3 regions of the Rhizobium sp. SJZ105 genome follow, and region 1 is predicted to be linked to each of the others. Evidence: riboswitches for the same ligand, from Rfam matches in the RefSeq annotation. Region 1 holds a riboswitch; each other region holds the start of a gene.
What was found. Region 1 has a riboswitch for cobalamin ahead of bluB (5,6-dimethylbenzimidazole synthase). Riboswitches for the same ligand answer to the same signal wherever they lie in the genome.
Positions count from the first base shown of each region.

Region 1 (10,591 bases):
ATAACAATCAGATCGAACTGGTACATGAAAACCCCGGAACAGAATGTATTGCAATGACCGGATGTCGCATCCGGGATGGCGCTGCCGCGAAATGGTCGTGATGCCATTTTGACCAGGGGAAGTGATTCCCTTGTCAGCCTTGCACACAAGAGTGCAATGCAACAAACGCCTGCGTCAATCTGTAGCGCAATAATCTGACGGATTCGTAACCGTTTTGCCCGCTTGTCGTTTTGCGACGCAAAGATGCGCCTTTGCGCCCGGCACGGCCTTCGCCGTCGGGTTTTCGCGGTTTCAGACGGGTTGTGCCCGGTCACGCGCTGATTGGGGTTGGAGTGGACGGATGCTTGCGCGACCGGGCATTCCAGAAAGCCGTATTTCGCAAGAGGCAGTGCACGGCCTTTTGCGAAATGGTCCTGTCACCATGAACGTGCCACCGTTCCCACCACCAGGACCGTCCTTCGGTTTACGCCACGTCTGGCGTCTACCCGGCAGGACTGCATTCAAGATAGCAGGGTAAGGCGGGGCGGGGAAAAGCGGGGATGGATTTTCGCGCGCCGGTTCTTTCTCGTCAGTCTTCTTTCCGGGTCACATGGCGGTGAAGGGCGGCGAGGTCCTGCCTGAGTGCTGCCGGTTCGGCCAGTACCTTCACGTCGATCTTTTCGTGCAGAGACAGCACCTCAAGCTCGGCTTTCAGGTTCACCTCATAATCTTTGGCGGCTTCGAAACGGTCACGAGCGGCCTGCCGGTTCTGCGACATCATGATGATCGGCGCCTGAATGGCCGCGAGCATGGAGAGCAGAAGATTGAGGAAGATGAAGGGGTAGGGGTCGAAGGCCCGCGTCGTCAGCACGATGGTGTTGATGATTGCCCAGAACACCAGGAAAAAGCAGAAGCTGAGGATAAATCCCCAGGAGCCGCCAACCCTTGCAATGCTGTCGGCCAGCCTGTCGCCCAGGTTTGCCCCGGCGGAAAATTCCGCATTGGTGTCGGTCGAGACCAGCTTTTTCTGGTGCGACAGTTCCAGAATACGACGCTCGACCTCGCCGATTTCCCGGGAGGAGCGCTTGAAGTGCGAAACGATATAGTCGGAGATGTCTGACACGGTGCTTCTCGTGGTGCTGATGGTTCGGTAAGGCCCTGTCGAGATAAACCCGCATGGCAATGGAATTCAAACGATTTCCGCTGCCATGCCGTTTAGGCATCCAGCCCCATCAGACGGAGGGTGTAGCGTCATTTACCCAGTTGAAGCCGGGGAAGAAGCGCTCTCGGCCATATTGCTCGCCGAACATCATGTCGAATTGCAGCAGACGATAATTGCGCACCACGTCCGGAATGGAATTGGGTGAAATCGACCAGTCGGGCAGGGCCTTGCCATCCGTTGCCACCAGCATATGCCGGTCGACGACGGAAAACGCATCCTGCACTTCACCCAAAGTCCCCGTATAGAAGGGGTCTGAGAAACCGGCTGTTTTCAGTACGTGATAGGGCAGCAGCGCCGGGCTGATGGTGCCGATATTCTTGCGCACGCCCGTCTTCGAGGACCAGACGACGAGCGGCGTCTCGTGTTCCTTTTTCATGATTTCCAGCGGCGCGCGGCGGCTGGCCACCATGCCCGGCATGTAGCCGCTTTCCACGAATGTCTGGCCAAGCGGCGGCAGGTGATCGCCGAAGAGCACGATGATGGTTTCGCGCTCGCGCTTTTTTGCCCAGCGCATCAGCTTCAGAAGGGCGTCGTCGGCCTCCGCCACGCCCTGCGCATAGGTACCAAGCGCCTGCGATGCGGAAGCGGAAAGATCGCCCTCTACGCCGATGGTGTCGCTGGCATAACGGCCCGCCTCGTAAGGTCCGTGTCCCTGCAGGGTGACGGCGAAGAGGAAGAGCGGGTTGCGCGCATCGTCCGCGGCCACCATGATCTGGTCCATCAGCGCGTCGTCGGAGGCGAAGTTGCCGCGCTTTTCCATGGGCGGCAATGTCTCTTCCGAGCGGAACTCCTCGAAGCCGAAATTCCTGTAGACTTCCTTGCGGTTCCAGAACCATTCCTGAAACGGATGCATGGCGATGGCCGAATACCCTTCGCCACGGAAGAAGCTGGCAAGCGAGGGTACCGGGCGGCGGATATATTGCTGGTAGGGAATGCTGCCATAGGGCAGGAAGGCGTTGGAAAAACCGGTCAGCGCCTCGAATTCCACATTCGCCGTCATGCCGCCGAATTCCGGCGAGAACACGTTGCCGGATTGCTTGGCGCGGATGTTGGGCATCGGATCGGCAGAGAGCTTCACGTTTTCAAGCCGTGTCGGATCCCACAGCGATTCGCTCATCAACATGATGACATCAGGGTAATCGCCCGTGTTGGCGGCAAAGGCGGCGGGTTCCGAGGTCAGGTCCGCAATGCTGTTTTCGCCGTAACCCTGCGGCGCCGAGACGTTGGCCATGGGAATATTGAAGGCAAAGGCCATCAGGAAACCGTTATGGCGGTAATTCTCCTGTTGATCCCACATCATGGGGATGATGTTGAGACGATCGCGCACCCACGAATAATGCGAATAGTCCATGAGCGAGGCGAGGCCGGCCAGAAGCGGCAGCGCCAGCACAAGACCTGCGGCGCGTTCGCGCCAGCTCAAGCCCGGCGAATAACGCCGCGCCAGCAGCCACAGGGTGGAAAGGGCCGCAACCGTGGCGCAAAGGCCAAGGCCAACCAGCATGGCCGTCAGCGGCTGGGCTTTCAGCATGGTGGGCAGAAGCTCGAGGATCTGCCGGCCGAACAGCAGGTCGGAGGGATAAAGCGGATCGGAGAGATAGGTCTGTTTCTGCGCGGAAATCAGCCCTGTCAGCGCGCAAAGCGGCGCAACGGCGATGAGCGACAGGTAACGGCGGCCGAGGATGGAATCCAGCGCTACGAGCAGCAGCAGCACGGCGGCGATGGTGGTCATGCCGGGGCGGGCGGATGAGGTGAGGAAGGTGCCGACATCAACTAGCGAACCGCGGGCGATCCATTCCAGCGCGACGACAAGCACGACCGACGAAAACGTCAGATTGGCAAGCGTGTAGGCCTTGCCCGAAAGCTTGGAAAGGCTCCGCGTCCATGCAGGCGAAAAGACAAAATCAGCCTTTTCGGAAGCCGTTGTTTTTGGCGCCGAATTTCTCAAACTCATACTCCGGTATTACGAGGCGACACCGCGCAATTCGGGGAGGTGAATCGGGGCGTCGCAAAACTGTCATGTAACTGTCACATAAGCGCGATGAACGCGACATGAACTTTGCGGAGTGTGGCCGGTGCGGTGATAACCTTAGCGTGAATGCCGGTTGCGGCTTCATCCTATCAAGGTGGTGCGGCATGCAATTGCCGCGTTGCGGAGCGGGCACGGGCGCGGTATTGAAAAGCCATGAGCGACAGACACGACATCAAAAACCATCTTCGAATTGCCGTCGGGCAGTTCAATCCGACTGTTGGCGACGTGGCGGGCAATCTCGCCAGGGCGCGCGAAGCACGGGCCGATGCGGCGACGCAGGGTGCCGATCTCCTGCTTCTGACCGAGCTGTTCATATCCGGCTATCCGCCGGAAGACCTGGTATTGAAGCCAGCTTTTCTGAAAGCGTGCCTGAAGGCCGTGGAAGAACTGGCGGCGGAAACCGCCGATGGCGGGCCGGGCGTTGTCATCGGTTTTCCGCGTCAGGGCGAAACGGGCCGGCACAATTCGGTTGCGCTTCTGGATGGCGGCAAGATCATCGCGCTGCGCGACAAGATCGACCTGCCGAATTACGGCGAGTTCGATGAAAAACGCGTTTTCGCCGAAGGTTCGATCTCCGGTCCCTATAATTTCCGCGGTGTCAGGATCGGCATTCCGATCTGCGAGGAAATCTGGAACGATATGGGTGTGTGCGAAACGCTTGCCGAAAGCGGGGCGGAAATCCTGCTGGTGCCGAATGGTTCGCCCTATTATCGCGGCAAGCTGGATGTGCGCCATCAGGTGGCGCTGAAGCAAGTAATCGAAAGCGGCTTGCCGTTGGTCTTCGCCAATCAGCTTGGCGGGCAGGACGAGCTGGTTTTCGACGGCGCGAGCTTCGGTTTTAATGCCGACAAGACCCTTGCCTTCCAGATGAGCCAGTTCGAGGCGACCCTTGCCGTTACCGATTGGAAACGCACCGCAGAAGGCTGGCGCTGCGAGAGCGGTCCTTTCTCGAAAATCCCTGAAGGCGAGGAGGCGGATTACCGCGCCTGCATGCTGGGCTTTCGCGATTACGTCAACAAGAACGGCTTCAAGAGCGTTGTTCTCGGCCTTTCCGGCGGTATCGATTCGGCGATCTGCGCTGCGCTCGCTGTTGATGCGCTGGGCGAAGAACGGGTGCGCTGCATCATGCTGCCCTATCGTTACACCTCCGAGGATTCGCTGAAGGACGCAGCCGATTGCGCCAGGGCGCTTGGCTGCCGTTACGATATCGTGCCCATTGCCGAACCTGTGGATGGGTTCCTGTCGGCGCTTTCGGAAATGTTCGAAGGCACGGAAGAAGGCATTACCGAAGAAAACCTGCAGAGCCGTACACGCGGCACCATTCTCATGGCCGTTTCCAACAAGTTCGGCTCGATGGTGGTGACAACAGGCAACAAGTCGGAAATGTCGGTGGGGTATGCGACGCTTTATGGCGACATGAATGGCGGTTTCAATCCCATCAAGGACCTCTACAAGATGCAGGTCTACGCCATCTCCAGCTGGCGCAATTCCCATGTGCCGCCCGGCGCGCTCGGGCCATCCGGCGAAGTGATCCCCGCCAATATCATCTCCAAGGCGCCATCCGCCGAATTGCGACCCAACCAGACAGACCAGGATTCGCTGCCGCCCTATCCGGTGCTGGACGATATTCTGGAGTGCCTGGTGGAAAAGGAAATGTCGGTCGAGGAAATCCTCGCGCGTGGCCATGATATCGCGACGGTGCACCGGATCGAGCATCTGCTCTATCTCGCCGAATACAAACGCCGCCAATCCGCGCCCGGGGTGAAGATCACCAAGAAGAACTTCGGCCGCGATCGCCGTTATCCGATTACCAACCGATTCAGGGACAGGTAGTCGAAGGAGGGCATGGAGGGAGCTTGCTGGACCCCGAATTTAGTTCGGGGTGACGGAGTGCGGATGCTGCGGCTTCGCCATATATCGATGGCGAAGAAGCATCCTTTTCCTCCAACGGCGCGGACACGCCGCGCCGTCTCCCTATCTCGTTAAATAACCTGCCCCACATCGATGCGGTTACCATCCGGGTCTTCGAAAATGAAGGCCCGTAGGCCATAATCCTTGTCCTGCAGACTTTTGATGATGCGAAGCCCGTGGCTTTTGCAAAGCGCGTGCAGCGCGTCGGCGTCGCTGACCAGCATATGCGCCACATTGAAGGGGGCCGGTTTGTGCGTCGACTGCAATGTCAGGTGCAACTCGGCATTACCTTGTTTCAGGATCATGAAACCGACAGGGTTGCCGTTTTCGAAGGTCTTTTCGAAGCCCAGCACACGGACATAAAAGTCATGGGCCTTCTCGATATTCTTGACAGGAAGCATTGCGGCGATCCGACCGAAGCGGATGCCGTGATCGGCGATGGTGTTCATCGCGGAACCTCGGATCTGGGAGAAACGGGCAGGGGTGCGGGCGGTGCCGGAACGCTGCTGTTTTTTCCTATTTGAATTTGCAGGGCGGTGCCTGCGGCAATAGGATCATAATCACGGCGGTGGCGGATGCAAACGGAATGTTTGCGCCATTCAACGCTCCACGCCAGACGATCGACAGGCCCGGGAGGCAGCATGCGCAGTTCCATCGAAATCTTCAACATCCGCACTCGGCAGATGCGGGTGGTCTGGCAGACGCCGGAGCTGTTCGAGGCTCCGAACTGGTCGCCGGACGGGAAATACCTGCTTCTGAACTGCGACGGTCTGCTTTATCGCCTGTCACTTGCCGGCGACCCTTCGCCGGAAAAGGTCGATACTGGCTTTGCGACAATCTGCAACAATGACCACGGCATTTCGCCTGACGGTTCGCTTTATGCCATTTCCGACAAGGTGGAGTTCGGCAAGAGTGCCATCTATCTGCTGCCTTCGACGGGCGGAACGCCGCGTCTGATGACTAAGAACCTTCCGTCCTACTGGCACGGCTGGTCGCCGGACGGGAAAGGTTTCGCCTATTGCGGCATTCGCGATCAGGTTTTCGATATTTATTCCATGGACATAGACAGCGGCGTTGAGACACGCCTTACCCATGGTGAGGGCCGCAATGACGGGCCGGATTATTCGCCGGATGGAGAATGGATCTATTTCAACTCCAGCCGCACCGGCCAGATGCAGATCTGGCGCGTGCGGGTGGATGGCTCGGCCGTCGAGCGCATCACCGACAGCGCCTACGGCGACTGGTTTCCGCATCCGTCTCCCAGCGGTGACAAGGTCGTTTTCATCTCCTACGACGCCGAAGTCTTCGACCATCCGCGCGACCTCAACGTGCGCGTGCGGCTGATGGATATGGATGGCGGCAATGCCGAAACGCTGTTTGACCTTTTCGGCGGGCAGGGAACGATGAATTCGCCCAACTGGTCACCGGACGGGGATGAGTTCGCTTATGTGCGGTATTTTCCCGTTGGGTGATGCGGTAGGGAGTGCTTCAGCCGGCGCGCGTCGGCGCGGCGGCTGAAGGCCGCAATACGCAGGTGAGGTGGCCACGGTCACATTGCCGCATCGCTGCGCAAGATACTTGTATTAGCAATCTTTGTTGCTCATAAGCTTCTTCGTCAGGTGCCTGCCCTTTAGGGCGGGAGAATCGGGAATCCGGTGCAAGACCGGAACGTGCCCAGCGCTGTGAGGCGGATGCCCTTTTTCTTGATGCCACTGAATCCATTCGGGAAGGCGAAAGTGGGCGGATGAAGCCGAGTCAGAAGACCGGCCTGACAGGATAGACCAGACCGCGTGGACGGCGGCAGGTTGTTGCAGCAGCGCGTCGTGCAGGTGAAAACCGGAGCCGGTTTTCGTGGCGGCGCGCCAGCATTGTTGGGGATAGACGATGCCGACCGATCCACTCGCGACCAGTTCGCTCGACGCCGATGCATTCGATCACGCGCTTTCGCCCGCCTATCCGTTTTCCGAGGGTGAGCGAGAGGCGATCTACCGTGCCATCGAAACCCGCCGTGATGTGCGCGACCAGTTCCTTCCGGATCCATTGCCGGAAGATGTGGTCGAGCGCCTGCTGAAGGCGGCGCATTCCGCGCCCTCGGTCGGTTTCATGCAGCCGTGGAATTTCACGCTCGTCACTGACGGTGCGGTCAGGCAGGCAGCCTGGGTTGCCTTCAGCCGCGCCAATGGCGAGGCGGCGGCGATGTTCGAGGGGGAGCAGCAGGCGCTTTACCGCAGCCTCAAGCTTGAGGGCATCCGCAAGGCGCCGCTCAGCATCTGCGTCACCTGCGATCCGACGCGTGGCGGCAAGGTGGTGCTGGGCCGTACCCACAATCCGCGCACCGATGTCTATTCCACCGTCTGCGCCATCCAGAACCTCTGGCTTGCAGCGCGCGCCGAAGGCATCGGCGTCGGCTGGGTCAGCATTTTCCACGATAGCGACATTCGCACCATTCTCGAGATTCCCGACCACATCGAGATCGTCGCCTGGCTATGCCTCGGCCGCGTCGATACACTTTATACCGAGCCGGAACTGGCGGTGAAGGGGTGGCGCCAGCGCGTGCCGCTGGAGGAGCTGGTGTTTCGCAATCGCTGGGGTGGACGGTAAAGAGAAGACGCGACCGTCTTGTGAGTGAGACAGAGCGTTGCCAACTCCATACCGTGTGCCTGATGGGAGCTATTGCTGCGGCTGAATGCCCTTCAGCGCCGGGTTCTTCAGGTCGATCCGGCCTGTCTGGTCGGGCAGGAATTTAGGGCCGATGACGCGGACCCTGCTGTTGTTCGGGTCATAGTCGCGTTCCGGAACCGGTTGTTCCGGCGGCTTTGCGGCCTGCTGCAGTTCGGTGGGTTTTTTGGAGGTGTCACCTTGCGGTGATGGAATGGTCGTGATGCTTGAATAGGGTTTCTCAGCTTCCGGCCGCGCAGCCTCCTGCTGCTTCATCTCCTCGTGATAGGCGGCCATGTTGCAGGCGCAGCCTGGGGCTTTGGTTGAGGCATTTCGATAGGCAAAGGCGGTCGGCAGGTCCTTATAGGGCTTTCCTGTTTCAGCCGAGACCATGTCAGCCGTTTCCTGCTCCGTCATGGAGTGGAAATAAAGCTCCGTCTGCGTACCCGGACACATTTTCTGGCATTGTTCGGCCTGCGCACGGAAATCGAGCGGCGAGGCATTGGAAGCGATGGGGAAGAACGAGCCGTCGCAGGTGCGCACGCACAGCGTCCTGAGCCCGCCTTCAGCAGCGGCATTGGGGTAGGGCGAAAGCCCTGCCTGTCCCGGCGGATTGCTCTGTTCGCCGAAGGCGTCGGGGTAACGTGTCACATCGGGTGCCGTCGGCTGGCGCGCTTCCGTTTCCGGAATGGCGCTGCAGCCATTGGCGTCGAGTGCGGCGAGAATGCGCTGGCGTCTGATGTCGCTATCATCGCTGCCCTGGGCCGCCATGGCATAGTCGCGGTCACGGATGATGGCATCGCGTTCGCTCTGCGCATCCGCCATCGCGTCGCTGATCTCTGCGCAGAGTTCGGCATTCGGGCTGCCATAAACGGTGACGCTTGCGGATGAACAGCCGTAACGGCGCAGATCGTTCCTGATCCTGCGGATCTCGATGTTCTGGCGGGTGAGCGCATTGGCGTAACGCCGTACCTCGGCGGTGTTGCCGATGACACGCGGCGGTTCGCGCAGCTGCGCATAAAGCGTATCGCAGACCTGATCCGCGAAAGCAGCGGCCGGGGCGATGAAAACAAGGGGAAGCAGGAGGCCGATAATGCTGCGGCGCCGGGTCAATGGTGCGATCCGTTCGATGTCCCCGGCCGGTGGCGAGGGTGTTATGCTTCGGGAAATCCGTGTTTCAGGAAGATAACATAAGCTGTTGCCGCAATGCGGCAACAGCATGTTCAAAACTGCGTTAATACGCCTTCATCACACCGAAGGGTGCGATGCCTGCACGACGGCAAAGGCCGCCATGTTGACAACGCCGCGCGAGGTGACGCTGGGCGACAGGATATGGGCGGGAAGAGCCGTGCCAAGCAGGATGGGGCCGACATGCAGGCCCTCCGTCAGCGTGCGGGTGACGCCGAGCGTGATGTTTGCGGCATCGAGGTTCGGGAAGACCAGCAGGTTCGCTTCGCCGGTCAGCACGCTGTTGGGCATGGCGCGCTTGCGCAGCGCTTCCGAAAGTGCCGAGCCGCCCTGCATTTCGCCGTCCACTTCCAGTTCGGGTGCCGCTGCCTGCACGATCTTCAGGGCGCGGCGCATCTTGCGGGCGCTTTCCGAATCGCGCGACCCGAAATTGGAGTGGCTGGCGAGCGCGATCTTCGGCGTGATGCCGAAGCGGCGGATTTCCTTTGCCGCGAGAATGGCCATTTCGGCCACTTCTTCGGAGGTCGGATCGTTGTTGACGAAGGTGTCGGTGAGGAACAGCGCGCCCTGCTGGGTGATGAGCAGGCTGAGGCCTGCGAAAGAGCGAACGCTTTCCTGCTTGCCGATGATCTGGTTCACGTCGCGCAGGTGCCGGTCGTAGCGGCCTTCCAGACCGCAGATCAGCGCATCCGCCTCACCACGCTTCACCGACAGCGCGCCGATGACCGTGGAGTTGGTGCGCACGATGGTGCGGGCCGCCTCCGGGTTGATGCCGGCGCGGCCGACCAGGGCGAAATAATCATCGACGTAGTCGCGGTAACGCGGATCGTCTTCGGGATTGACCACCGCAAAATCGGTATTCGGGCGGATACGCAGGCCGAAGCGCTTCAGGCGCGTTTCGATGATCTGCGGGCGACCGATGAGGATCGGGATGCCGGTGCCTTCTTCCAGAAGCACCTGTGCGGCGCGCAGCACGCGCTCGTCTTCGCCTTCAGCAAAGATGATGCGCTTCTTTTCGGCAACCTTGGCGGCGTTGAAGACCGGTTTCATGATGAAGCCGGAACGCCAGACGAAGCGGTTGAGCTGGTCGAGATAGGCTTCGAAATCGCTGATTGGCCGGGCGGCGACGCCGCTTGCGGCGGCAGCACGGGCAACGGCCGGTGCGATGCGCAGGATGAGACGCGGATCGAAAGGCGAGGGAATGAGGTAGTTCGGGCCGAAGATCGGCGTTTCGCCGCTATAGGCCTTGGCGGCGACTTCCGAGACTTCCTCGCGGGCAAGCTCGGCGATGGCCTGCACGGCGGCCATCTTCATTTCCTCGTTGATCGTGGTTGCGCCGCAATCCAGCGCGCCGCGGAAGATATAGGGGAAGCACAGCACGTTGTTGACCTGGTTCGGGAAGTCCGAACGGCCGGTGCAGATCATCGCATCCGGGCGGGCAGCACGGGCCACTTCCGGCATGATTTCCGGATTGGGGTTGGCAAGTGCCAGGATCAGCGGATTTTCCGCCATGCGCTCCAGAAGTTCCGGCTTCAGCACGCCTGCCGCCGAAAGACCGAGGAAGACATCCGCGCCGTCGATCGAGTCGGCCAGAACCCGCTTGT
Region 1 is NZ_VIUP01000001.1:286,190-296,780, forward strand. Features, by position in the region: gene sthA (Si-specific NAD(P)(+) transhydrogenase) at 1-26, opposite strand, end outside; gene FB593_RS01485 (DUF1003 domain-containing protein) at 569-1,102, opposite strand; gene FB593_RS01490 (LTA synthase family protein) at 1,212-3,152, opposite strand; gene FB593_RS01495 (NAD+ synthase) at 3,384-5,063, shown strand; gene FB593_RS01500 (VOC family protein) at 5,213-5,590, opposite strand; gene FB593_RS01505 (TolB family protein) at 5,783-6,613, shown strand; cobalamin riboswitch at 6,742-6,928, shown strand; gene bluB (5,6-dimethylbenzimidazole synthase) at 7,026-7,742, shown strand; gene FB593_RS01515 (DUF2865 domain-containing protein) at 7,812-8,912, opposite strand; gene FB593_RS01520 (NADP-dependent malic enzyme) at 9,048-10,591, opposite strand, start outside.

Region 2 (10,591 bases), 1.5 Mb from region 1:
AGAAGTGCTGGGGCTGATACTTCACCGTTGAAATCAGCGGGGGCAATTTGCCCCCGCCCTTGAACCGGAATGGTTAAAAAGAACGATCTGGGTGATCGGACAGGAACAAACGAGCGCGCCCGGCGTCCGTGGACGTAACTGAGGCACGCTTCTCAACAGTTTGAATCTACGCATTGTCCCCTCTGGAAAATAATCCCGGGTTCTGGGCTGATGCGATGGAGCGATCGGGAGGAAAATCCATGAGCGATCAGCCAGTGCGGGCTCAACCGCATAATGAATTTGAAAAAGTGCTGTCGGGAAGTTCGACTCAGGTCGCTGCTTTCGATACGCACAACAAGAGTTTGCTTGAAAAATTCCAGCACTTTCTGCATTCCAGCCCGGCGGCCGTACCGCTGATCGTTCTGGTATTGTCGCTGGCTGTCTTCGGCATGACCCTGGGCGGCAAGTTTTTCTCGGCCTTTTCGCTGACCCTTATCCTTCAGCAGGTGGCAATCGTCGGCATCGTCGGCGCGGCACAGTCGCTGGTCATTCTGACTGCGGGTATCGATCTTTCGGTCGGTGCGATAATGGTCCTGTCCTCCGTCGTCATGGGACAGTTTACGTTCCGCTATGGTTTGCCTGCCGAACTCTCGATTATCTGCGGTCTCGCAGTTGGCGCATTTTGTGGCTTTATCAATGGCGTGCTGGTTTCGCGCATGCGGCTGCCGCCCTTCATCGTTACACTGGGCATGTGGCAGATCGTGTTGGCCACCAATTTCCTCTATTCGGCCAACGAAACGATCCGCTCACAGGATATCGTCCAACAGGCGCCCATTCTCCAGTTTTTCGGCAACAATATCCGCATCGGCAGCGCCGTCTTCACCTATGGCGTCATTGCGATGGTTCTGCTGGTTGCCCTGCTCTGGTATGTGCTGAACCGCACCGCCTGGGGTCGACATCTCTATGCAGTGGGTGATGATCCCGACGCAGCCGAACTGGCCGGCGTTAACGTCAAGCGCATGCTGACGACCGTCTACACACTTTCCGGGCTTATCTGCGCCTTCGCGGGCTGGGCTCTCATCGGCCGCATCGGCTCGGTATCGCCGACCGCCGGTCAGTTCGCCAACATAGAATCCATCACCGCAGTGGTCATCGGCGGCATATCGCTGTTTGGCGGACGCGGCTCGATCATGGGCATGATCTTCGGCGCGCTGATCGTCGGTGTCTTCTCTCTCGGCCTGCGACTTATCGGAACAGACCCACAATGGACCTATCTGTTGATCGGCGTCCTTATCATCTTGGCTGTCGCAATCGACCAGTGGATCAGAAAGGTAGCAGGCTGATGGCAAAAGAACCTATCCTCACAGCACGCAATCTCGTTAAACGCTACGGTCGTGTGACTGCGCTCGACAATGCCGATTTTGACCTTTATCCGGGCGAAATCCTCGCCGTCATCGGTGATAACGGTGCTGGAAAATCCTCTCTCATCAAGGCGATTTCCGGTGCGGTGACACCCGATGAAGGGGAGATCAGGCTTGAAGGCAAGCCGGTACAGTTCCGCTCGCCAATCGAGGCGCGCAAGGCTGGTATCGAAACCGTTTATCAGAACCTTGCGCTGTCTCCCGCATTGTCCATAGCCGACAATATGTTTCTCGGCCGTGAAATCCGCAAACCCGGTATTCAGGGAAGCCTGTTCAGGGCACTGGACCGTCCGGCGATGGAAAAGTTTGCCCGTGAGAAACTCTCTGAACTCGGCCTGATGACGATCCAGAACATCAATCAGGCGGTGGAAACCCTCTCCGGCGGCCAGCGCCAGGGTGTTGCGGTGGCGCGTGCAGCCGCCTTCGGCTCCAAGGTCGTCATCCTTGACGAACCGACGGCGGCGCTCGGCGTCAAGGAAAGCCGCCGCGTTCTCGAGCTTATTCTGGATGTGCGCGCGCGAGGGCTACCGATCGTTCTCATCTCGCACAACATGCCGCATGTTTTCGAGGTTGCTGACCGGATTCATATTCATCGGCTGGGCAAGCGTTTATGCGTCATCAATCCGAAGGACTATACCATGTCCGACGCTGTCGCCTTCATGACGGGCGCCAAGGAAGCGCCAAAGGAAACGCTGGCCGCATGACGTTGAAGCTTGAAACGATCGTCGAAGACGTTCTTCGGCGGGCAGAGGATAAATCTCGTTTTATTATTGCCATTGCCGGTCCCCCTGGGGCCGGCAAATCCACGCTGGCGGATGCCCTGTGCGGTGCCCTCGTGGCGCGCGGCGAGGCTGCGGCTGTCCTGCCCATGGACGGCTTCCATATGGATAACGGTATTCTCGAAGAACGGGGGCTCTTGCCGCGAAAAGGCGCACCGGAGACCTTCGACGTGCGCGGCTTTCTTGATATCGTCTCCGCAGTTCGTCAGGGCGGGCAGGAAGTTCTTGTCCCGGTTTTTGACCGCTCCCGCGAAATTGCCATTGCCTCCGCTCGCGCCATCGCGCCAGAAACACGCTTCATTCTTGCCGAAGGCAACTATCTGCTGTTGAACGAGGCGCCGTGGACGAAGCTTTCCGGCAGCTTCGATCTTGCCGTCTTCGTAGGCCCATCCGTTGCGGTGCTCGAGGAACGCCTGCGGGATAGATGGCAGGGCTATGGTCTCGATGCGACCGAGATTCACGCCAAACTGTTCGAAAATGATCTTCCCAACGGAAAGCGGGTGATTGAGAACTCCCGCCCCGCCGATATTCGCATCGATATCTGGGAATAACCCGCCGCTTCCGTCCGTAGGCGGCATCGAGCATTCACCGTTAAGCCTTTGTTGACCATGTGTTGAATCTTTTTGATCCACAGGGTGGGGCTTTCGCATGTCTAATTATTGACGAAAAAAATTCCTCATATACTATATGTGGTGTTCAAGGTTCTTTCGATTCGCAAGCGTCGGGAGCTAAGACGGGAATTCGGTGCGCAACACCATTATGGTGAAGCAATGCCGAAACTGCCCCCGCAACTGTAAGCGGTGAGCATCGTTCCGATTTGAGCCACTGGCGCTAAAAGCTCCGGGAAGGTGGGAATGGATGTTTTGACCCGCAAGTCAGGAGACCTGCCTTGAGCGAAAACGTCCACGGGCGGGGTGTCCGGAAGGAAGGTGTATGACGCAAATGAATTGCGTGCGCCCTTTTCTGCCCCCTCCAGAACAAGCTTCGGGGTGAAGTCATGCCAGTGCATTTTTATGAGTTTCTACGCTCGTCGGCGTAGACAGCGATCTTACGCGGCCTCACCCGCGCGCCTCGCCAGAATGACAGAACCATCGCCACCCGCTTGCGATTGCAGGCGGGCAATGTTGAGCCGTGCGTAAAAGCGGCTTCGAAAGAGGAAACAATGACCGTCACCGTTTACAGCAAACCCGCCTGCGTCCAGTGCACTGCCACCTATCGTGCGCTTGACCGCATCGGTGTTAGCTACGAGATCATCGATATCTCCGAAGATGCGGATGCCCTCGATCGCGTTCGCGGCCTCGGTTACATGCAGGTTCCCGTGGTCGTTGCCGGCGAACGCCATTGGGCGGGTTTCCGTCCGGACATGATTGGCTCGATCAGCTGAGGAGGCGATGCGATGGGGCTGATCGTCTATTATTCCAGCCGGTCTGAGAACACTCATCGCTTCCTTCAGAAACTGGGGCGACGATTGCTTCGCCTGCCGCTCGGCGCCGAGGAAGACGTTCCTCACGTGTCGGAGCCCTATGTTCTCGTCACCCCCACCTATGGGGGCGGCGGCATGAAAGGAGCGGTACCGAAACCGGTTATCCGGTTTTTGAACGAGCCCTCAAACCGAAATCTCATTCGCGGCGTCATAGCGGCGGGAAATACGAATTTTGGCGCAGCTTTCGCATTCGCCGGAGATATCGTGTCGCGTAAATGCGCGGTGCCGTTTCTCTACCGCTTCGAGCTTCTCGGCACGGAGGAAGATGTCGCCAACGTCAATCATGGATTGGAACGATTTTGGACACGCTGACCTCGAGCGCGGTGCGCAACACGGATGCCAAACAACAAGTAACCGCCGCGCAGAAACACCTGGACGCGGGACTGGACTATCACGCGCTGAACGCGATGCTGAACCTCTACGATGAAAACGGGAAGATCCAGTTCGACAAGGACCGCCTTGCGGCACGGCAATATTTCCTCCAGCACGTCAACCAGAACACGGTGTTTTTCCATAATCTCAGGGAAAAGCTCGATTATCTCGTGACCGAGGGATATTACGAACAGGAGGTGCTGGACCAGTATTCCTTCAATTTCGTCCGTGACCTCTACGACGAGGCCTATGCCAGAAAGTTCCGTTTTCCGACATTTCTCGGCGCCTTCAAATATTATACGTCCTATACGCTGAAGACCTTCGACGGAAAGCGTTACCTGGAGCGTTATGAGGACCGCGTCTGCATGGTGGCGCTGGCTCTGGCGCGTGGCGACGAGCAGCTTGCCCGCGATCTGATGGATGAAATCATTTCCGGCCGCTTCCAGCCGGCGACCCCGACCTTTCTCAACGCTGGCAAGAAAAGCCGCGGTGAGCTGGTTTCGTGTTTTCTGCTGCGTGTGGAAGACAATATGGAAAGCATCGGCCGGTCCATCAATTCAGCATTGCAGCTTTCCAAGCGTGGCGGTGGCGTAGCACTGTCCCTGACCAATATTCGCGAAGCCGGCGCGCCGATCAAACAGATCGAAAACCAGTCCTCCGGCGTCATTCCTGTCATGAAGCTGCTGGAAGATTCGTTCTCCTACGCCAACCAGCTTGGCGCGCGCCAAGGCGCTGGTGCGGTCTATCTGCATGCCCATCACCCCGACATCATGCGTTTCCTTGATACGAAACGTGAAAACGCCGACGAAAAAATCCGCATCAAAACCCTTTCGCTCGGCGTGGTGATCCCTGATATCACCTTCGAACTCGCGAGAAACAACGAGGATATGTACCTGTTCTCACCCTATGATGTTGAGCGGGTTTATGGCGTGCCGTTTACCGAGATTTCCGTCAGCGAAAAATATCAGGAAATGGTCGCCGACAGCCGCATCCGCAAGAAGAAGATCAAGGCACGCGAGTTCTTCCAAGTCATCGCAGAAATCCAGTTCGAAAGCGGTTACCCCTATATCATGTTCGAGGATACGGTTAACCGCGCCAATCCGATCGCCGGCCGTATCAGCATGAGCAATCTCTGCTCGGAAATCCTACAGGTCAGCGAGGCGAGCGAGTTCAACGACGATCTCTCTTACAGCCATATGGGCAAGGATATTTCCTGCAATCTCGGCTCGCTCAACATTGCTTCAGCAATGGATTCGGCTGATTTCGGCAAGACGATCGAAACCTCCATCCGGGCGCTGACGGCCGTTTCTGACATGAGCCACATCTCGTCTGTCCCTTCCGTGGAAAAGGGCAATGATGCGAGCCACGCCATCGGGCTTGGTCAGATGAACCTGCATGGCTATCTGGCGCGCGAGCGCATCTTCTACGGCTCCGAAGAAGGCATCGACTTCACCAATATCTATTTCTACACGGTGACCTATCACGCCATCCGCGCCAGCAATCGCCTTGCCACTGAAAGGGGCCAGAGCTTCAAGGGCTTTGAAAACTCCAAATATGCCTCGGGCGACTACTTCGATAAATATACCGACCGGGAATGGCTGCCCGCGACGGAAAAGGTCCGCGACCTTTTTGAGAAAGCCGGCATTTCCATTCCGACACAGGAGGACTGGAAAGCGTTGAAGCAGGCCGTCATGGAGACCGGCCTCTATAACCAGAACCTTCAGGCCGTGCCGCCCACAGGCTCGATCTCCTATATCAACCACTCGACCTCCTCGATCCATCCCATCGTCTCGAAGATTGAAATTCGCAAGGAAGGCAAGATCGGCCGTGTTTATTATCCGGCTTCCTACCTTTCGAACGACAATCTCGAATATTATCAGGATGCCTACGAAATCGGTCCGGAAAAGATCATAGATACCTATGCGGCGGCCACTCAGCATGTCGATCAGGGCCTGTCGCTGACACTGTTCTTCCGCGATACGGCAACGACGCGCGATATCAACCGGGCGCAGATCTACGCCTGGAAAAAAGGCATCAAGACCATCTACTACATCCGTTTGCGCCAGATGGCGCTGGAAGGCACGCAGGTTCAGGGCTGCGTATCCTGCACGCTCTGAATTGAGGGACAAGACAATGAACATTGCCGTAAAACCCGCGTCCCGTATTCGCGCGGTCAACTGGAACCGCATCGAGGATGACAAGGATCTCGAAGTCTGGAATCGCCTGACATCGAATTTCTGGCTACCGGAAAAGGTGCCGCTCTCCAACGATATCCCGTCCTGGGGAACGTTGAAGCCGGAAGAGCAGACCCTGACGATCCGCGTCTTCACCGGGCTGACATTGCTGGACACGATCCAGAACGGCGTCGGTTCCGTGCGCCTGATGGCGGATTCGGCGACGCCGCACGAGGAGGCGGTGCTTTCCAACATCTCCTTTATGGAGGCGGTCCACGCCCGCTCCTATTCCTCGATCTTCTCGACGCTCTGCTCCACGCCTGACGTCGATGACGCCTATCGCTGGTCGGAGGAGAACGAATTCCTGCAACGCAAATCCGCGCTCATCATGCGCGAATATGATAGCGGAAATCCGTTGAAAATGAAGGTCGCCAGCGTGTTTCTGGAGAGCTTCCTGTTCTATTCCGGCTTCTACCTGCCTATGTTCTGGTCAAGTCGCGCCAAGCTTACCAACACGGCCGATTTGATCCGTCTCATCATTCGCGATGAGGCCGTGCATGGCTATTACATCGGCTACAAGTTCCAGCGCGCGCTCGAACGTCTGGGCGAAGCGGAAAAACAGGAGATCAAGGATTTCGCCTTCGATCTATTGCTCGAGCTTTACGACAACGAGGCCAAATATACCCAAGACCTCTATGACGGCGTTGGCCTGACGGAGGACGTCAAGCAGTTCCTGCATTACAACGCCAACAAGGCCTTGATGAATCTGGGTTACGAGGCGCTGTTTCCGCCCGAGGCTTGCCGGGTCAATCCTGCGATCCTCTCGGCGCTGTCTCCCAATGCCGACGAGAACCACGACTTCTTCTCCGGCTCCGGCTCTTCCTATGTCATCGGCAAGGCGGTCGCCACAGAAGACGAAGACTGGGATTTCTGAACCGGTTGTCGCCAAGAACCCGCAAAAGTTATTGCGGGTTCACGACCTGGCTCGCAAGCCGGAAGGGGCTGGATACTGTTGCCCCGATAGCGTCGAACACAAAGGCACCCGCGCGGCCTATGCCGTTTTCGCCGTTGCCGTTCCGGCTCGCCTCCAGTTGTGGCACCAGCGACGCGAGTGCCGCATAGCGGTCGTGGTTGAGCGGATCCGATGCCTTGAGTTTGGAGATGTCAACGAACTGAACGCCCTCTTTCAGGGCGGCTTCCTGCACTTGAGGATCGGTCACATCCAGCGCGCCTATGCGGGTGACGTCGGCCCCCAGGATGGAGGAAGCCTTCAGGGCGCGGTCGTCCTTGGAGACGAGAATGGTGAGCGGCGGATTGAGCCTCCCCACCACCTCGATCTGCTTGCGGAAAACATCGGCGTCGATATCCGGCGCGGCCAGCACTACCTGTAGTTTGGAAAGCACATCGTTCCTGCCTTCGAAGCGCAATTGTCGCAGCGCTTCCATGACCAGCCAGCCGCCCATGCTGTGACCGAACACGACAATGCTTTTTTTCGGTGTCTGCTTGGTAAGGTCTGTCAGCACCATGGCCAGCGCGTCTCGCGAATAGGTCGCTGATTCCTTGTCGGCCACGTAACCGGTGACGCTCGCCTGGGACGGCCAGGAAAAGACCAGCGGCACACCATCCATATTGGCATCGGCTGCCATTTGTGCCGCACGGAACAAGGCTTCCTGATAGCTGTAATTATAGCCATGCACAAAAAGGGCGATCTGCTTGCCGGAGCGGGTGACATCGCCAAGATCGGAATTGAAACGCGTTTTCGTCAGCATATCGGCTTTGGTGACGACAAAATCCTTGCTCGGGTTCGGCTTGCCTTTGGACCATTCGATATTTCCGCTTTTATGGCTGGGAGGAATGGAAATGTCGAAGCGCGCATAATTCAGCTCAGCTGCCCGCCCAGCGCTAAAGCCCTTTTTGGCCTCGTTGTTTTTCTCCCGCGTGCTCGCCACATAGGCTGTCACGATTTTCGTATCGGTGGTCTTGGTGTTTATGGCCTGCAACACATCCGCCCCCGGCCTGCCCGCGCAGGATGAAAGAAGGCTGAGAGCGAGGAGGAGCGAAAAAATCAGGCGCATGGATGGGGTTACCGATAATGAGGGACCACGCATAAATAACCGGCCGCTCAAAAAGTTGCTACTGGAGACTGGATTGCGGTGTGGTTGCATTATGTTCAATGCGGACGACGCATTCCCCACCTTGCTATCCAGCTATGTTCGTTTTAGGCCGTACAGATGACGAATAAGGTGTCGCTTTTACGGCTGAAACTCACGGACTTCCGCAACTATGCGGCGGCGTCGCTCGCGCTGGATGACCGTCACGTGGTGCTGACGGGTGACAACGGTTCCGGCAAGACCAATCTCCTGGAGGCCGTTTCGTTTTTGTCGCCCGGAAGGGGCCTGCGCCGCGCCACCCTGTCCGATGTGACGCGAGTGGGGGCGGAGGCCGCCGGTTTTTCGATTTTTGCGGATGTCGACGGCATGGACGGCGAGGTCGCCATCGGAACCGGGATCGAGGGTGACGGCGAGGTAGTGTCGCGCCGCCTGAGGCTGAACGGGACATCGGTGAAGTCGGTCGATGAATTGACGGATCATCTGCGGGTGCTGTGGCTGACGCCTGCCATGGATGGGCTTTTTACCGGTTCATCCTCGGATCGCCGGCGTTTTCTCGATCGGTTGGTGCTCTCGCTCGATCCTGCGCATGGACGGCGGGCAAGCGACTTCGAAAAGGCCATGCGCGGCCGCAACCGTCTGCTTTCGGAAGGCCGTTTCGATCCGGTCTGGCTGGACGGTATCGAGAAGCAGATGGCGGAACTCGGCATTTCCATGGCGCTCGCGCGCTATGAAATGTTGGGTCTTTTGAAGAGCCTCATCGAAGGCCGTTCCGGCAATGCTGCCTTCCCCTCGGCGGCGCTGGCGCTCTCGGGTTTCATGGACGACACGCTCAACCGGCCGGCTGTCGATCTGGAAGACGAGTATAGGCTTACGCTGCGCGAAGGCCGGTATCGAGACGCGGCGGCAGGCCGCACGCTTGATGGGCCACACCGTGTCGATCTGTTCGTGCGCCATGCGGAAAAGAACATGGAGGCAGAGCGTTGCTCGACTGGAGAACAGAAGGCGCTGCTGGTGGGATTGGTGCTTGCGCATGCCCAGCTCACCGCCAACATGACCGGCCATGCGCCGGTTCTGCTGCTCGACGAAATTGCCGCGCATCTGGATGAGGGCAGGCGGGCGGCTCTGTTCGATCTCATTCACGCGCTCGGTGGTCAGAGTTTCATGACCGGAACGGATGCGGCAATGTTCTCCGCCCTTGGCGACAGGGCGCAATTCTTCAATGTCTCCCACGGGGGCATCACGGCATGACGGCGAAAAAATGGAGTGCGACATGGACCCGCTGAGCCCGGACGAAATCGAACGCTACAAGCGCCATATTCTCTTGCCGGAAATCGGCGGTGCCGGGCAGCAGCGTCTGAAGGCCGCGCGGGTGCTGGTAATCGGGGCTGGTGGCCTCGGCGCGCCTGTCCTTCATTATCTTGCTGCAGCCGGTGTTGGCACGCTTGGCCTGATCGATGACGACGTGGTCTCCCTTTCCAATCTCCAGCGGCAGGTGATTCACGATACCGGCACGATCGGTGAGCTGAAAACGGCAAGCGCCCGCGCAGCCATCGCCCGGCTCAACCCGCATGTGCGTACCCTTGTTTTTGAGGAGCGTTTTTCGCAGATCTGGGCGCACACCCATCTGCCATCCTTCGATCTCCTTATCGACGGTTCTGATAATTTCGACACACGTTATGCCGCTGCCGATGCCGCAGAAGCTGCGAAAAGGCCGCTGGTAACGGGCGCTGTCGGCCGTTTCGATGGTTCGGTAACGGTGCTGAAACCCTATGAGGCGGGTGCCGATGGTACTCTGCTGCCGGGGTATCGCGATCTGTTTCCCGAGCCACCGCCGCAGGGGCTTATTCCGAATTGCGCGGAAACGGGCATCGTCGGCGCTTTGACCGGCGTGATCGGCACGATCATGGCCATGGAGGCCATCAAGGTGATCACCGCTGCCGGCGAGCCATTGGTCGGCCGCCTGCTTCTCTATGACGCCCTGTCGGCCCGCTTCGAAACCGTGCGTTACAAGCGCCGCCCTGCTGGAAAAAAACATGACTGAGATCACAAGGATTGGCGAAGAATTCGAGCGCTGGCAGGAGCTGCTTGCGCTTATCATGTCGTCCTTCGCCTATATGGACGGCGTCATCGACCCACCATCGTCCGCTCACCGTTTGACGCTCGAAAATCTCGCGGAAAAGGCGAGGGCGGAGACCGCTTTCGTGGCGCTGGATGGTGATGAGATTGTTGGCTGCCTGTTTTGCCGGCAGGAACCACCGGCCTGCCTTTACGT
Region 2 is NZ_VIUP01000001.1:1,816,287-1,826,877, reverse strand. Features, by position in the region: gene FB593_RS09240 (sugar ABC transporter substrate-binding protein) at 1-17, shown strand, start outside; gene FB593_RS09235 (ABC transporter permease) at 240-1,322, shown strand; gene FB593_RS09230 (ATP-binding cassette domain-containing protein) at 1,322-2,104, shown strand; gene FB593_RS09225 (nucleoside triphosphate hydrolase) at 2,101-2,730, shown strand; cobalamin riboswitch at 2,862-3,086, shown strand; gene nrdH (glutaredoxin-like protein NrdH) at 3,342-3,563, shown strand; gene nrdI (class Ib ribonucleoside-diphosphate reductase assembly flavoprotein NrdI) at 3,576-3,974, shown strand; gene nrdE (class 1b ribonucleoside-diphosphate reductase subunit alpha) at 3,962-6,151, shown strand; gene nrdF (class 1b ribonucleoside-diphosphate reductase subunit beta) at 6,168-7,142, shown strand; gene FB593_RS09200 (alpha/beta hydrolase) at 7,171-8,283, opposite strand; gene recF (DNA replication/repair protein RecF) at 8,440-9,567, shown strand; gene FB593_RS09190 (molybdopterin-synthase adenylyltransferase MoeB) at 9,590-10,360, shown strand; gene FB593_RS09185 (GNAT family N-acetyltransferase) at 10,353-10,591, shown strand, end outside.
Region 2: another riboswitch for cobalamin. It lies ahead of nrdH (glutaredoxin-like protein NrdH); the one in region 1 lies ahead of bluB (5,6-dimethylbenzimidazole synthase).

Region 3 (10,591 bases), on a different contig from region 1:
TTGGTCTGTTGCTTGTTGCGGTGCTTGGGGCGTCACTTCCGGCCCAAAAAAGTCTGGAACAGCATGTGGAGGCCGTCGCCATTGCGCTGGAACGCGAGGGGATTGACGGTGGGCGCAAAGCTGTCTCCATGATCGTCGGGCGCGATCCGCAGGCGCTGGATGAGGCGGCAATCTGCCGGGCGGCGATTGAAAGCCTGGCTGAAAATTTCTCTGACGGCATTGTCGCCCCTTCCCTCTGGCTTGGTCTTCTGGGGCTGCCAGGCGGTGCGGGTTATAAGGCAATCAACACGGCCGACAGCATGATCGGTCATCGCTCGCCACGCCATGAGGCCTTTGGTTGGGCGTCGGCCCGGCTGGACGATCTGGTCAATTTGCCGGCATCGAGACTGAGCGGCGGTCTTTTCGTGGTCGCCGCGTTTTTCGTGAAGGGTGCATCACCGAAAGGGGCAATTGCCGCGATACGCCGCGATGCGCGGCATCACCGCTCTCCCAATGCCGGCTGGCCGGAGGCGGCATTGGCCGGGGCACTGGGCTTTGCGCTGGCCGGGCCGCGCTCCTATGGCGGGCAGATGATCGAGGCTCGTTTCATGGGCGAAGGCGGAAGAGCGACACTGGTTGCTGGCGATATTCGCACAGCGCTCAGGCTGGCGAGGATCGCAGACTTCTTGCTGATCGCGCTGTTCGGATTGCTGGCAATCCTTATCGCGCTATAGAAAGCAGTCTGTCGAGATCGAGGTGGTTCTCCATATGGGCCGCCAGGCGATCAAGAACGGCATCCACCTGCGCATCATAGTTCAATTCAGTGCCCTGCCCACCAAGCCGCTCAAGCCACGCCCCGCGTTGGCGGTCATCCGCAAACAGGCCGTGGATATAGGTGCCTAAGATGCGGCCATCGGGCGAAATTGCGCCATCGGCATGCCCGTCAATGGTCGAAAATGGCAGGTTGCACGCAGCACCCGTCGTCTCGCCAACATGCATTTCATAGCCGGATAATGGAATTCCGTCGAAACTCTGTCCCTGCACGGAAACGAGCCTCTTGTCGCCCGTCAAAACCGTCGTCACATCCAGCAGGCCCAACCCCTCGACCGTCATTGGTGGTCCTTCGATGCCGTCAGGGTCGGCAACGGTTTTTCCAAGCATCTGGTATCCGCCGCAGAGACCGAGAACATAACCGCCGCGGCGCACATGTGCCTTGATGTCGATGTCGAGGCCTGCATTTTTCAGCACGGCGAGATCAGCTATGGTGGATTTCGAACCGCAGAGCAGAACCAGCCGGCAATCGGCGGGAATGGTCTCGCCCTGCCGCACTCGGATCAGTTCCACATCCGGCTCCATGTCGAGCGGATCCAGATCGTCGAAATTGGAGATATGCGGCAGGATCGGCACGGCAATGCGGATTTTCGCGCCGGGCTTTTGTTGCGCCGGGCCGGTAAGCCCAAGGGCGTCCTCCGCTGGCAATTTCGCAGCATCGGAAAAATGCGGCAATAGCCCGATGGACGCCCAGCCGGTCTTTTCCGCGATCATCCGCATGCCGTCTGAAAACAGCGTAGGGTCACCGCGAAAGCGGTTCACGATGAAGCCCTCTATCATCGCGGCATCATCACGTTCGAGAACAGTTTTTGTGCCCACGAGGCTGGCGATGACCCCGCCCCGGTCGATATCGCCGATCAGGATCACGGGAGCATCTGCGGCGCGGGCAAAACCCATATTGGCGATGTCGTTAGCGCGGAGGTTGATTTCGGAAGCACTTCCCGCCCCTTCCACCAGCACCAGATCGGCCTGTTGTTTCAGGTGCTCGAAGCTCTCCAGCACACGCGGCATCAGCCCGGCTTTCATGTGCTGATAATCGGCAGCCTTGGCATTGCCGACAATTTTACCCTGTACGACGACCTGTGCGCCGGTTTCGCTCTGCGGCTTTAAAAGCACCGGGTTCATGTGAACCGACAGCGGAACGCCTGCTGCCCGCGCCTGCATCGCCTGCGCGCGACCGATCTCGCCGCCATCGGCAGTGACCGCCGCATTGTTCGACATGTTCTGCGGCTTGAACGGCATGACGGACAGGCCACGCCTGACGAAGGCGCGGGCAAGGCCAGCAACCATCAGCGATTTGCCGACATCCGAGCCGGTTCCCTGAAACATCAGCACACGTGCAGTCATGTCAGTATTCTATCCCGGCCTGCGCCTTTACGCCCGCCTTGAAGTGATGTTTGACGAGGGTCATTTCCGTCACCATGTCGGCAGCGTCGATCAACGGCTGTTTGGCGTTGCGGCCGGTAACGATGACATGCAGATCGGATCTACGGTTGGAAAGCGTTTCGACGACCTCTTCCAGCGGCAGGTAATCATAGCGGAGCGCAATGTTCAGTTCGTCGAGAACCAGCAATCCGATCGTTTCGTCGGCCATCAGTGCTTTCGCTTCCTCCCAGGCCTTTGTAGCTGCCGCGACATCGCGCTTCAGGTCCTGCGTGTCCCAGGTAAACCCCTCGCCCATGGTGCGGCATTCCACCCTGTCGCCGAACAAAGTCAGGGCCTGCTGTTCACCCGTCGACCATGCGCCCTTGATGAATTGCACGACGCCGACCCGCCGCCCGGTGCCGAGCATGCGCAAAGCAAGGCCGAAAGCGGCCGTGGATTTGCCTTTGCCAGGGCCGGTATTGATCATCAGCAGACCTTTTTCGATCGTCTTTTCCGCGACTTCGGCATCCTGAACCGTCTTGCGGTTGACCATTTTCTGCCGGTGGCGTTCGGCTTCGCTGTCGCTGATATCGCGTGTCATCGCGTTTTCCTTCTCGTCCAGCGGCGCGGGACCGTATGCCCCGCCATTCGGAGCGGCGACTATACTCAATTTGCCGCACCCGGCAATCGACAAGCCGGCAGCATTGACCGTCACGCCCGTTCAGCCTAAGGGTAAGGCACTGACGGTCTTTTCCCGGCAACGGGAAAAGCTAAGAGGGAACACGGTTCCACCCCATAACGGGTCATTCCGTGGCTGCCCCCGCAACTGTAAGCGGTAAGCCCGCACTATGAAGCCACTGGACCATAAAATTGGCCCGGGAAGGTGGTGCAGGGTGTTTTAAAGCCGCAAGCCAGGAGACCTGCCGTTTCAGGAAAAAACGTCTCCCGGGCGGGGTGCTCCGGTCAGCCGGTCGAATTGATTTGCAGCCGCGCTTTTCAGTGCGCTGTTTTCGACATCCGCACCCCGATGAGTTTAAAGGCGCGGAAAGCGGAACGGTTTGGATATTACCACAACATCTTCTTGTGCGGACGGGACAATGGAAGCCAACACAGCTTCTGGCGTGGTCGTTTTTGTCTGCCGAAGCTGTCGCGACGACACCGATCCCAATGCGGAGCCGCGCCCCGGCACCATCCTTGCGGAAGCTGCCATCGCAAAAGCGCGTGACTCCGGCATCGATGTTCGCTCCGTCAATTGCCTTGCCAATTGCAAACGCGGCCTCAGTGCCGTGCTGCGCGGTGCCGATGGCTGGTCCTATGTATTCGGCGGGCTGACGCCCAACGACGCGGAAGACCTGCTCACGGGCGCGCAAATGCTGGCCGCCTCCCCAGATGGCCTGATGCCCTGGCGCGGCCGCCCCGACACATTGAAGCGCGGCATGGTGGCGCGCATTCCCCCATTCGATTTTACCGAGGAGAGATCATGAGCACCCTTCTGGACCGCGTTCCCTGCACCATCGTCACTGGCTTTCTGGGGGCTGGAAAAACCACGCTGCTGCGCGGTCTCCTCGAAAAGCTTGATGGCAAGCGGCTTGCCATCATCGTCAACGAATTCGGTGATATCGGCATCGATGGGGATATCCTAAAGGGATGCGGCATTGAGAGCTGCCCGGAGGAAAACATCGTTGAGCTGGCCAATGGCTGCATCTGCTGCACGGTGGCGGATGATTTCCAGCCGGCCATCGAGCAGATTCTGAGCCGCCAGCCGAAGGTGGAGCATATCCTCATCGAGACCTCCGGCCTTGCCCTGCCCAAGCCGCTTGTGCAGGCATTTCAATGGCCGGCCATCAAGAGCCGCGTGACGGTTGACGCTGTTGTGGCTGTTGTGGATGGCGCTGCCCTTTCCGAGGGTCAGGTGGCGCATGACATGGAAGCCCTTGCCGCCCAGCGCGCAAATGACGAAGCCCTAGATCACGACGATCCGGTCGAAGAGGTTTTTGAGGACCAGATCGCCTGTGCCGATCTTATCGTGCTGACCAAGGCGGATCTGCTCGATAGCGCCGGTCTGGAAAAGGCGAAGGCTCATATTCTCGAGCATTTGCCGCGGGCCGCAAAGATCGTCGTCGCCTCGAATGGCGTCATCGATCCGGCCGTGCTGATCGGCCTCGGTCTTGCGGTTGAAGAGGATATCGAAAACCGCCGCACCCATCACGATGGTGAACTCGACCACGAACATGACGATTTCGACAGCTTCGTCATCGACCTGCCGGCCGTGACCGATCCGGAAGCGCTGGCGGCTCGTATCGCCGAGACGGCGGCTGCGGAAAATGTTCTGCGCATCAAAGGTTTCGTCGAAGTATCCACCAAGCCGATGCGCCTGCAGGTGCAGGCAGTCGGTAGCCGCGTCAACCATTATTATGACCGTCCCTGGGCGGCCGGTGAAGAGCGCCGCAGCCGCCTCGTCGTCATAGGCGAAAAGGGCCTCAACCGCGAAAAGATCGAACAGATGCTGGCCGCCTGATAGAAATGCACATTCTCGCCACCACATCTTCGTCTCTGGACGACCTGATCGAGCCGGTTGATCTCAACCAGCCGCGATCGGATGTGGTGATGCTGTCTTTTTCGGCAAGCGATCTTGCCGGGCTGGAACAGGCATGGCGGCAGGCAGAGGGCGCGCTTCCGTCCCTGTCCGCCGCCAACCTCTCCGAGCTTCGGCATCCGATGTCGGTCGATCTGTGGATCGAAAAGACGGCCGAACATGCCCGTGTCATCCTTATCCGGATTCTCGGCGGCGCGGAACGCTGGCGCTATGGCGTCGATCAGCTCAGCACGATGGCGCGGCGACGTGGCATAAAACTTATGCTCCTGCCGGGTGAATGCAGTGAGAGAGACGAAAAGCTCGAAGCAGCCTCGACTGTTGATCGCCAGACGTTGGCGTCCGTCCTCGCCTTCTTCCGCGAGGGTGGGCGGGAAAATATGGACCGGCTTGCCATTGGTCTTGCTGCCCTTGTAAGTGGTGGCGCATGGCCAGATATCGAGGCTCAACCGCTGCCGAAAGCCGGCTTTTACCGGCCGGGTAAAGGCGTCGTGGATCAGGCGGAAGCCTGCGCCGGTTTTCCCGCCGGTGCAGCTGTCCTTCCCATTCTCTTTTACCGCTCCATGCTTCTTGCGGCCGATGCGGCGCCCGTGGATGCGCTTTTTAACGCGCTCTCTCAGCGCGGTTTTGCGCCATTGCCGATTTTCGTCAGCGGCCTCAAGGATGGGGAGGCGATCCGCTTTCTCGAAACCGTACTGCCCGAACTCCAGCCCGCCGCCATCGTCGCCGCCACGGCTTTTGCCAGTCAGATGGACGACAGCGGTAAAACCCTGTTTGACCGCCTCGGCGTGCCGGTGTTTCAGGTGGTTATGGCGACGACGCGACGGGAAGGCTGGGCGGAAAATGCGCGCGGTCTCAACCCTTCCGATCTTGCCATGCATGTGGTTCTGCCGGAACTCGATGGCCGGATTCTTGCTGGCGCAATCTCATTCAAGCAGGTGCGGACTGATGGCGGCATCAGCCTCATCAATGTACCGGAGGCTGATCGCGTCGAACAGGTGGCAAACAGAATCGCTGCCTTTCTGCAATTAAAACAGTCCACGCCACAGGAACGGCGGATCGTCATTCTTATGCCGGATTATCCCGGTGCTGCGCCGGGGCGCACGGGTTATGCCGTTGGTCTCGATGTGCCGCAAAGCGTGCTTGAAATGCTGCGCGATCTGGCCGCGGCAGGATATGTGGTTTCGGATATTCCCGAAACGGCGCGGGCTTTGCTGGATTGTGTCGAGCAGCAGGAAGCGGCTGTCGGACTTTCAGACTATCGTGATTTTCTTTTGGGTTTGCCTGAAGGGGTTGCCGCCTTCGTGGATAGCACGTGGGGTTCGGTCGAACAGGACGACGCACTAGCCGACGGCGCATTCCGTTTTCGCGTCGCCCGTTTCGGCCAGATATTCGTGGCCCTGGCACCGGATCGTGGGCGAAATGAGGATCGGCGGGTGGATTACCATGACCCTGCCCTGCCGCCACGTCATGCGTTGGTCGCTTTCGGCGCCTGGATGCAGCGTGTCGCAGGGGCGCATGCCATTGTGCATGTCGGTGCGCATGGCACGCTGGAATGGCTGCCCGGCAAGACAGTTGCGCTTTCCCGCGATTGTTTTCCTGAAATCGTCACCGGGTCTTTGCCGGTGGTCTATCCGTTCATCGTTTCCAATCCGGGTGAAGCGGCGGTTGCCAAACGGCGGATCGCTGCTGTCACGATCGGCCATGTTCCGCCTGTGCTGGTAGATGCCGGGCTTTCGCCGGAACAATCGGCTCTGGAACAGCTCGTCGACGAATATGCGCAGGCGGACGGGCTCGACCGCCGCCGCCGTGACCGGCTGGCGAAACTGATCGTAGAGAAGGCGCTGGAAACCGGTCTTGCGGCGGATGCTGGTGTCGGTGCAAAGGACGATGCCGATGCGGCGCTGTCGCGCATCGACGCCTTCCTCTGCGATCTGAAGGACTTCGCCATCAAGGATGGCCAGCATGTTTTTGGTCGCAGCCCCGAAGGCGAGACCGATCTTCTGAGGCTTGAAAGTGCTGCGGCGGAAAAAACGGCGCTGCTTGCCGCGCTCGATGGCCGCCATATTGTCCCCGGTCCTTCCGGCGCACCCGCGCGCGGGCGTCTCGATGTCCTGCCGACGGGCCGCAATCTTTATGCTGCCGATCCGCGCACCATGCCGACGCCGACGGCTTTCGAGCTGGGCCGCATGGCGGGCGAAGAAGTGCTTCGGCACCATCTGCAATCCCATGGCGACTGGCCGAAACATCTGGTTTTTGATCTCTGGGGCAGCGCCAGCCTGCGCAATGGCGGCGAGGATGTGGCGCAGGCGCTGCATCTGATGGGAGCGAGACCGATCCATGACCTGGCGACGGGCCGCGTCACAGGCATCGAGGTTCTACCGCCGGCGAGTATCGGGCGGCCGCGTGTCGACGTCACATTCCGGATTTCCGGCCTGTTCCGCGACATGTTTCCGGCGTTGATCGCTCTTCTAGACGCCGCCGCCAAGGCCGTCGCGCGGCGGGAGGAAGCGCCGGGTGACAATCCGCTGGCGGAAGAAGCGGCGGCACTCGGGCATATACCGGCACGCATCTTCGGTTCGGCACCCGGCACCTATGGTGCGGGCACAGAGGAAAAACTCGCCAGCGGAAAATGGGAAGAACGCGAGGAACTGGGCCAGGCGTATCTGGATGCGGCAAGCCATGCCTTTGGCGGTGCGGATGGGCTTGAGATTTTCGAGGATGCCGGTTTTGTCGAGCTGGTGCGCCGTGCCGATCTTCTCGTTCACACCGGTGACGATCCGGGCCGCGATCTTCTCGACGGCTCGTCAGATGTCGCCTTTATCGGTGGTTTTTCCGCCGCAAAAGCACTCCTTGGCGGCGTTGCCGATATTGTGGCGCTGGATACGACCGATCCCGCGCGTCCGCGCGCGCGATCTATTTCGCAGGCGCTGACGCGCGTTGTTCGGGCCCGCGCCGTCAATCCGCGCTTCATTGCCGGCCAGATGCGGCACGGCCCGCGCGGAGCGGCGGAATTTGCCGAGACGGTTGACCGGCTGATCGGTTTTGCGGAAACCACCCATGCGGTATCTTCCTCGCTGATCGAGGCGCTTTACGACGCCTATTTCGGCAATGAGGATGTGCGCGATTTCATCCTGCGGGAAAATCCGAAAGCGGCGGAGGTCATGGCGACGCGCTTTTTATCCGCCCGTCGTCGCGGGTTGTGGCACAGCCGCCGCAATGCGGTGGATGCGGAACTTGAAATGCTGATCCTGCCCCGTTCTGAAAGGGTCGGTGCATGAGGACGGCCCCTTCCGATCCGGTCCAGCCGTTTGGCCGCCGTGGGACGTGTCCGGCCTTATCGACCCCAATGCTGACCGGTGACGGCTACCTGTCGCGCATCGCATTCGAGGCGGATATTGCGCCCCATGATATGATCGCGCTTTGCGAACTTGCCGAGCAGCACGGCAACGGGCTGATAGACATCACGGCACGCGGCAGCATGCAATTTCGCGGCCTGACGCGGGAAAGCGCCTGCGACCTGGAGAATGATGTTCTGGCGCTCGGTTTGCCGCTTCGCGACGGACTGGCAGTCGAGACCTCACCTCTTTCCGGCCGGGACGATCGGGAAATCGCCGATGGCAGTGCCATTGCGGATGAGATTCGCAGAGAGGCTGCCGCGCTGGCGTTGCATGACAACCTCGCCGCAAAAATGTCCGTCATCATCGATGGGGGCGGCCGTCTTTCCATGGGCGATTTGCTGGCCGATATCCGTCTGAAGGCGGTGCGGCTCGATCATCGAGTTTTCTGGCAATTGCTTGTCGGAGGTCCGGAGAGCAAGGCGTTGCGCGCGGGATTTGTTGAGGCCGACAAGGCAACCGATGTGGTCCTGTTGCTGCTCGTCCATCTGGCGGGCAAAGGACCGCTTGCCCGTGGCCGCGATCTGGATTTGCGGACGATAAAGGCGATTTGCGGAGACCGCCTGGTAGATAGCGAGAGCGAAGGCGAAACGCCTGCGCCTTCTTCGCCCCTGGGGCTGATGGCGGCCGGTGATGGTACCTTTGCTGCCGGTATCACTCCTGCTTTCGCGCAAGTTCGTGCTTCCGATCTGTCGCGGCTCTGTGGACTGGCGCACGGATTTGATATCGAAACATTGCGGCCGTCGCTCAATCATAGCCTGCTATTTTTCGGGTCGCGGGATGCTTGCGATGCGCTGATGCAGACTGCGGACAGTGCCGGTTTCATCACAAGGGCAGGTGATGCGCGGTCTTCCATCGCTGTCTGTCCCGGCACGCCGGGATGCGCTTCGGCTTTCTTTCCCACACATGATCTGGCGGCCTTTGCATCGCGGGAATTAGCCTCCATGCTCGATGGCTCCTTCACACTGCATCTCTCCGGCTGCGGAAAGGGTTGCGCGCATCCCGCCCCGTCGCTTCTGGCCTTTTCCGGCACCGCCGATGGTCTGGCCTTTTCGTTTTCGGGCCGCGCCTGCGACCCGCAGGACGGTATTTTACCTTTCGAGCAACAGAGGACGGCGCTTTCGCGGCTTGCCCGTCTTTGCGAAAAAGAACATAAGCCCGGGGAAAACGCTGCCGACCTGCTTGCCCGTCTGGGTAAGGAGGCAATCGTTGCGGCGCTTCGACAGGATGACCGATGACCGACCATGACTATATTCGCGACGGCAATGCGATTTACGAGCGCTCCTTCGCCATCATTCGCGAGGAAGCGGATTTGTCCGCCTTTACCGAAGATCAGGCGGATATCGCCATTCGCATGATCCATGCCTGCGGGCTGGTAGAAGCGGCCAGCCATTTCCGTTTTTCTCCGGATTTCGTTGTCGCTGCACGTGGTGCTTTGCTGGCGGGCAAGCCCGTTCTGTGCGATGCGGAAATGGTCGCCCACGGCGTGACCCGTGCCCGCCTTCCGGCCAATAATGACGTGATCTGCACCCTTCGCGATCCGCGCACCCCTGAGCTTGCGAAAACGATTGGCAATACCCGTTCCGCCGCCGCACTCGATCTCTGGGCGGAAAAGCTGGACGGTGCTCTCGTTGCTATCGGCAACGCGCCGACAGCGCTGTTCTATCTTCTGGAGATGCTTGAAAAAGGCGCTCCACGCCCAGCTGCCATCATCGGCATGCCGGTCGGTTTTGTCGGTGCGGCGGAATCGAAGGATGCGCTGGAGGCTAGTTTGCTCGGCATTCCCTATGCCATCGTCAAGGGACGTATGGGTGGATCGGCCATGACGGCCGCTGCCGTCAACGCCGTTGCGAGGGCAGGTCTGTGAGCGCGGCTCTTTTCGAAAATTCCAGGGGTAAACTCGTGGGCGTCGGCACCGGCCCCGGCGATCCAGAGCTTCTGACGCTGAAAGCCGTGCGCGCCATCGAAAATGCCGATGTCCTCGCCTTCTTCTGCAAGAAAGGCAGCAGCGGCAATGGTCGCGGTATCGTTGAGGCCTTCATTCGTCCGGGCACACTGGAAATGCCGCTGGTCTATCCGGTAACCGTCGAGAGCGATAAAAACGGCGAGGATTATCGCGGTGCGATCGCCGCATTTTTCGATCAGTCGGCAATGGATATTGCTGCCCATCTCGATGCCGGGCGCAATGTCGCTGTGCTGTCGGAAGGCGATCCGCTGTTTTACGGTTCCTATATGCATCTTCATCTGCGGCTTGCGCCTTCCTATGAGGCGGAGGTCGTTGCCGGCATTACCGCCATGTCCGGCTGCTGGTCGATGGCCGGTCTACCGCTGGTGCAGGGTGACGATATCTTGAGCGTGCTTCCCGGCACGCTTGCCGAAGATGTGCTGACAGAGCGTCTGTCCGGCACGGATGGCGCCGTGATCA
Region 3 is NZ_VIUP01000004.1:85,373-95,963, forward strand. Features, by position in the region: gene cbiB (adenosylcobinamide-phosphate synthase CbiB) at 1-713, shown strand, start outside; gene FB593_RS15320 (cobyric acid synthase) at 700-2,157, opposite strand; gene cobO (cob(I)yrinic acid a,c-diamide adenosyltransferase) at 2,159-2,776, opposite strand; cobalamin riboswitch at 2,903-3,118, shown strand; gene FB593_RS15330 (DUF1636 family protein) at 3,273-3,659, shown strand; gene cobW (cobalamin biosynthesis protein CobW) at 3,656-4,693, shown strand; gene cobN (cobaltochelatase subunit CobN) at 4,699-8,049, shown strand; gene cobG (precorrin-3B synthase) at 8,046-9,404, shown strand; gene FB593_RS15350 (precorrin-8X methylmutase) at 9,401-10,033, shown strand; gene FB593_RS15355 (precorrin-2 C(20)-methyltransferase) at 10,030-10,591, shown strand, end outside.
Region 3: another riboswitch for cobalamin. It lies ahead of FB593_RS15330 (DUF1636 family protein); the one in region 1 lies ahead of bluB (5,6-dimethylbenzimidazole synthase).